DNA from 2 places in the Streptomyces sp. NPDC044061 genome. Region 1 is predicted to be linked to the other one. Evidence: riboswitches for the same ligand, from Rfam matches in the RefSeq annotation. Region 1 holds a riboswitch; the other holds the start of a gene.
What was found. A riboswitch is a leader RNA that binds a small molecule or an ion and turns the genes downstream of it on or off. The one in region 1 is predicted to bind cyclic di-AMP.
Positions count from the first base shown of each region.

Region 1 (3,168 bases):
TGGGCTCATAACCCAGAGGTCGCAGGTTCAAATCCTGTCCCCGCTACTGAAGGCTCAGGGCCGGAATCCAGCAAAGGATTCCGGCCCTGAGTGTTTTTCCGCCGCGCCCACCTGACGTCGAGTGGCGTACGTCACAGTCAGTCATCCGCTCGGTCCACAGCGGTCGCCCGCCGTACCCGCTCCCGCCACGCTGGACGCAGGTCAAGGACACGGGAGACGAGCAGTGCGCCCTGGTGAGGTGGAGGAGAGCCCGTACGCCAGGGCCGACGGGCGGCTCCCCGGCGACCCCGTGCCCGGCCCCGGCCTCGGCCGGGACCCCGCGCCCCTCCTGCCGGAGAAGTGCCACGGCCACCGTCCGACGCCGCGCGGCCTGGCCCGCGCCCTGCCCGCGCTCCTGATCGCCGGCGGAATCCTGTACGACCTGCTCACCCCGCGCGACTTCACCGCCGTCCCGTTCTTCACGGCCGCCCCGCTGGTCGCCGCGCCCCTGTCCTCGCTGCGCACCACGGTGCTCACCGGCCTCGCCGCCCTGGCCGCGACCTTCGCCGTGCACGCCCGCTTCGGCACCGGCACGGACGTGAACCTGGTCACCGAGGTGGTCACCGTGGCCACCGTCGCCCTGCTGGCCGTCGCCATCAACCGCGTCGTCCGCCTCGGCGACCGGCGCCTCGCCTCCGCCCGGGAGATCGCCGAGGCCGCCCAGCGGGCCGTGCTGCCCGAGCCCGACGCGCGGCTCGCGGGCTTCGACATCGCGGCCCGGTACGAGGCGGCGCAGGCGGACGCCTTCATCGGCGGCGACCTGTACGCGGTGCAGGACAGCCCGTACGGCGTCCGGCTGGTCGTCGGGGACGTGCGCGGCAAGGGGATCGGCGCGGTCGCCGCCGTCGCCGTGGTGATCGGGGCGTTCCGGGAGGCCGCCGAGCAGGAGGCCACGCTGGAGGCGGTCGCCGAACGGCTGGAGCGCGCGCTGGCCCGCGAGGGCACCCGGCGGGGCGGGATCGACGCCTTCGAGGGCTTCACCACCGCCGTCCTCGCCGAACTCCCGCACGGCGACGGCGTCGTCCGGATCGTCAACCGCGGCCATCCCCCGCCGCTGCTGCTGCACGACGACGGCACCCTGCGGATCCTGACCGCGCACGAACCCGCGCTGCCGCTAGGCATGAGCGATCTGGGCCTGTGGCCCGACCGCGCGACCGAGTCCGGTTTCCCGAGCGGTGCCACCCTGCTGCTCTACACCGACGGCCTGTCCGAGGCCCGCGACGCCCACGGCCGCTTCTACGACCCCTGGCGCCGGCTCGTCGGACGCCGCTTCCCCGACCCGCGCGCTCTGCTCGTCCGCCTGGCCGCGGAGGTGCGACGGCACTCCGGGGGCGGGATGACGGACGACATGGCGCTGCTGGCCGTACGACGACCCTGACCAGTATCACCGACGGTGATCGGACGGAAGCCCTCCGCATAACATCTGAGACACCATCAAAACCGTTGTGACTCCTGAGTGTCGGCCAACTCGCCCGATTTCCGCCTCTCCTGGCACGTTACGTCCGTCCGGGAAAAGGTTAATGATCAAGCCGAACGGCTTGGAATCTGACAGGTGGGTCTATTAACGTTCGATAACGCAGCGCGGTCGTCCCAGCCGTCACAAGAGGCGGCTCCGTGCGCACGCGCCGAATCCCGTAAGGGAACCGGGGAACCACCACCTTGGGGTGAATCACGCGGATGCCGCTGTGAACCGCACTGGTCCACATCTGGTTTACGCGCGTAGGAGACCTTCCTGCTCCGAACCCGTCAGCTAACCCGGTAGGCGGAGGAAGGAAAGGAGTACGCCCGCGTGGCGTCCAACCGGCCTGCCCCAGAAGCCCCGTTCGTGCCGGCTCAGCGCGAGATCGACACCTTCGGTTACGGCGAGTACCGCACCGAAGAGGGCCCCTGGGAGGAGTGGAATCCCACCGAGGACTCCATCCGTCCCGTGCGCGGCCGGCACCGCGTCGCCAAGCAGCGCGGCGGCGGACTCGCCCGCAGCTCCACCGTCCTCGGCGTCGGCGTCATAGCCGCTGTCGGCGCGGGCGGCATGGCCAGCGCCAACACCGGCAAGCCGCCGGTGTCCATCTCCATGCCCGACCTGCCCTCCGTCGGCTCCCTGTTCGGCGACGGCTCCTCCGACGCCCCCAAGGCCACCACGGCCTCGCTCAGCACCGTCGGCACGGCCTCCGCCGACAGCGACGAGAGCGACGCGGGCGAGGCCCTGCGCAACCGGATCATGGCCCAGGCCGAGCAGCAGCAGAGCAAGGCCGAGAGCAAGGCCACCGCGGCCGCCGTCGCCGCCGCCGAGAAGCAGACCGCCGACGCGGCCGCCAAGGCGGAGAAGGAAGCCGCCGCCAAGGCCGCCGACGCCAAGGAGCAGGCGGAGGCCGCCGCCAAGAAGCAGGCCGAGGCGGAGCGCCTGGCCGAACTGGCCAAGCAGTACCAGCTGCCGGTCGTCTCGTACACGATCACCGGTACCTTCGGTCAGCCCGGCTCGATGTGGTCCTCCGGCTACCACACCGGTCTCGACTTCGCCGCCCCGACGGGCACGCTGATCAAGGCCGTCCACGGTGGCACCATCACCGAGGCGGGCTGGGCCGGTGCCTACGGCTACCGCACGATCCTCACCCTGGACGACGGCACCGAGCTGTGGTTCTGCCACCAGTCCTCGATCAACGTCTCCGTCGGCCAGAAGGTCGGCACCGGCGACGTCATCGGCCGGATCGGCGCCACCGGCAACGTCACCGGCCCGCACCTCCACCTGGAGGTCCACCCGAACGGCCAGGCCACGGGCATCGACCCGATGGCGTGGCTGCACGGCAAGGGCCTCACCCCCTGACCGGCCGCTGAGCCGGCCCCGCCCGGCCCCCTCGTCCAGTTCCCCGGCAGCCCTGACGGCACCCCCCGACGTCAGGGCTGCCGGTCGTGTGTTCACACACCGTTCGCGGGAATCCCGGAATGGGCGGTGCGGGAGTGACCGTTGAAAAGAAGCATGACTGCTTCTCTGCGCAAACTCGGCTCCTCCGACCTCGAGGTCTTCCCGCTCGCCCTCGGCGGCAACGTCTTCGGCTGGACCGCCGACGAGGAGAGCTCCTTCGCCGTCCTCGACGCCTACACGGCCGCCGGCGGCAACTTCGTCGACACCGC
Region 1 covers NZ_JBWKFL010000003.1:486,208-489,375, forward strand. The annotation lists tRNA gene AC07CM_RS07135 (tRNA-Met) at 1-46, shown strand, start outside; gene AC07CM_RS07140 (PP2C family protein-serine/threonine phosphatase) at 224-1,417, shown strand; cyclic di-AMP (ydaO/yuaA leader) riboswitch at 1,653-1,819, shown strand; gene AC07CM_RS07145 (M23 family metallopeptidase) at 1,829-2,860, shown strand; gene AC07CM_RS07150 (aldo/keto reductase) at 3,014-3,168, shown strand, end outside.

Region 2 (3,168 bases), on a different contig from region 1:
GGGTACGCGGGTGACGGCGGCCGGCCTCTCGCAGGCCCCGGACGTCAGGACGGGCGCACCACGCTGTGGATGATCGACTCGCCGCCGTAGTAGATGGATTCCTCGCGGACGTAGGCACCGGGCTTCGGGGCGTGGATCATCATGCCGTTGCCGATGTAGATGCCGACGTGGCTGATGTCGTCGTAGAAGAAGACGAGGTCGCCGGGCTGGGCGTCGGCCAGGGACACCGTGGTGCCGGCGGTCACCTGGTCGTAGGTGGTGCGCGGCAGGGTGACGCCGGCGGCCTTCCACGCGGCCTGGGTGAGCCCGGAACAGTCGTAGGAACCGGGCCCGGTCGCACCCCAGACGTACGGCTTGCCGATCTGCGCACGGGCGAAGGCGAGCGCCTCGGCGGCCTTGGCGGCGTTCGTGGAGCCCGACGTCGAGGTCGAGGTCCCCGAACCCGAGGACGAGCCGGAGCCGGAGGTCGAGGTCGAGCCGGAGGACGCGCTCTGCTCCTTCGCGGCCTGCGCGGCCGCGGCCTGCTTCTTGGCGAGCTCCGCCGCCTTCCTCGCCGCCTCCTGCTGCTTCTGCTTCTCGATCGCCGCGAGGCGTGCCTTCTCCTGCGCCGTCAGCGTGGAGAGCAACTTCCGTGCGGTGGACAGCTTTTCCTGGACGGTGGACTTGGCCGTCCTGAGGTCGTTCTGCGACTGCGTGAGCGTCTCGAGGCTCTTGACGGCCTTCCGCCGCGTCTTCAGAGTCGCGGCCTGTGCGGTGACGTAGTCGTCGACCGCGCCCTTCTGGCGTGAGGTCAGCCGGTTCATCAGCTGCGTCTGGTCGAAGTAGTCCTGCGGGGAGTCCGAGAGCAGGAAGGTCGCGGTGCCGGGGGTGGCGGCCCCGGTCCGGTACTGTGCCGCGGCGAACGAACCCAGTTCCTCACGCGCCTTGTTGAGCTTGGCCGTGCGCTCGGCCACGTCGTCGAGCAGGGTGTCGACGTGCGTGCGCTCCTGCGCGGCCTTCTCCTTGGCCGCGTCGTACTTCTCGGTCGCGGACTCGGCCTGACGGTACAGGTCGTCGACCTTCTTCTGAACCTCCTCGAGGCTCGGCCTGCCGTCGGCGGAGGGGGTGGCGTTGGCGGTCTGGGACAGCAGCGCCACGGAGGTGAGGGCGGCAGTGGCGAGGACGGGGGTGCGTATGCCTGCCACACGGGCACCCGTGGGGCGCGACTTGCGGTGCGACGCCAAGGTAGGCGACTCCTTCCATGTTCCGCCTACCGAGTTAGCTGTCGGGTTCGGGCGGGTGGTTCGGAAGGGTTGCCCTACGGCCCGTTCCCGGGAAGGGAGTCGGGCCGATTCACCCCAAGGTCGGTGGGTCCCCGGCTCCGGCTGCCCGCAGGCGGACCGGACTCGGCGGAGGCCGCACGGCCCGGCGACGTTCGCCGGTGGTTGTCGGACGACCTGGCCGGAACGCTAGCCAAGTCGTGGGGCCGCTGTGAAGGTTGGTGGGCGATATGCCCGATACATTTTCGTGACCTTTGCTCAGCTCCGTCGCAGGGTGCGATCGATCTGCCGTGACGTGGTGCGCTTTGTCCCGACTTCCGACGTCGGGCTGGGAGGAACGGAGCGGGACCGGGAGCGGTGCGGAGCCGGCGGCGGCCGTCAGGCGGACAGCAGGCCCCTGCCGAGCCAGTCCTTCGCGTCCCGCACGCCGGGCAGGGCGAAGAAGTAGCCGCCGCCCGTCGGGGAGATGTAGTCGACCAGGGGCTCGTCGATCAGCCGGGTCTGCACGGCCTCGAACTGGCGCCTGACGTCCTGCTGGTAGCAGCAGAAGACCAGGCCCATGTCGAGGTTGCCGACCTTGTCCACGCCCCGGTCGTAGTTGTAGCCCCGGCGCAGGATGCGGGAGCTGTCGGTCCTCGTGGTGCGCGGGTTGGCCAGGCGGATGTGGGCGTCGCGTGGGATCGCGGTGCCGTGCGGGTCCCTGGCGTAATCGGGAAGGTCCGTCTCCTTGGTGCCGTCGAGGGGGGCGCCGGTGTCCTTGCGGCGGCCGAACATCTTCTCCTGCTCGGTCAGCGACACCCGGTCCCAGAACTCCACGAGCATCCGGATGATCCGGATCACCTGGTAGCTGCCGCCCGTGGCCCAGGCGGGCTCGCCCTGTCCGTCGCCGACCCAGATGAGCTTGTTCGTCTCACGGGCCGAGCCGACGTCGGGGTTGGCGATGCCGTCCTTGAAGCCGAGCAGGTTCCGCTGGGCGCCGGTGGGGCGCGGGGCGCTCTGGAAGCCGTCGATGCGCCACTTGATCTGCATGGCGCCCCGGCTGTGCCGGGCTATGTCGCGCAGGGCGTGCAGCACGGTGTCCTGGCTGCCCGCGCAGAGTTGCAGGGAGAGGTCGCCGTGGCACTCGGCGGCGTCCAGGTCGTCGTTCGGGAAGGTCCGCATCGGGGTGAGCCGGGCGGGCCTGGCACTGGCGAGGCCGTAGCGGTCGTCGAAGAGGGACGCGCCGACGCCGACGGTGACGGTCAGCGAGTCCGGGGGGACCTCGGGGCCGAGGATGCCGTTGTCGGAGGGCGGCGCGCCGACGCCGAGGTCGGTGGGGGCGCCGCCGGAGGTGAGGAAGCGGGCCCGTTCGGTAATGGTGCGCAGCAGGTCGGTGAGGCCCTTGCGGTCGTCGGCGACGACGTCGAGGGAGACGAAGGTCGCGGCGGCCGGGGCGGGGGTGATGATCCCGGCCTGGTGGGCGCCGTGGAAGGCGACCTTCGCGCCGCTGTCCGTGCCCGTGTCCTGCGCCCGTGCGGTGCCCCCGCTCTCGCCGAGCGCGAAGCCGCCGCCGGCCAGCACCGCGCCCGCGGCCGACGCGCCCAGCGCGGTTCGCACGAAGGAGCGGCGGGCGGGGCCGACGGGGCAGGCCGGCGTCTCGGCAGTGGACATCGAAGGGTTCCCTTCCAGGTGCGGGTGCTCGGTGCTCATCAGGCGGACTTGCGGATCTCGAGGAGGTCCGGGACCGGGGCGAGGTCTTCCAGCAGCTGTCCGGTGGCGCCGTTGACGCGCTGCCGCTCGGCGGTGCCGAGCCGGTCGACGGGGGTCCAGCGGCCACCGTCGTGGGCCGCGTCCAGGAGCTTCTGGAGCCGGGCGATGTCCGCGTCGACCGTCGGGAGCAGCTGGGGTGCGCGGCTGGTCAGCAGCGGCT
Region 2 covers NZ_JBWKFL010000011.1:248,681-251,848, forward strand. The annotation lists gene AC07CM_RS19980 (hypothetical protein) at 1-14, shown strand, start outside; gene AC07CM_RS19985 (C40 family peptidase) at 45-1,223, opposite strand; cyclic di-AMP (ydaO/yuaA leader) riboswitch at 1,232-1,401, opposite strand; gene efeB (iron uptake transporter deferrochelatase/peroxidase subunit) at 1,638-2,909, opposite strand; gene efeU (iron uptake transporter permease EfeU) at 2,948-3,168, opposite strand, start outside.
Region 2: linked by a shared signal. The riboswitch ahead of AC07CM_RS19985 (C40 family peptidase) and the one ahead of AC07CM_RS07145 (M23 family metallopeptidase) in region 1 are both predicted to bind cyclic di-AMP.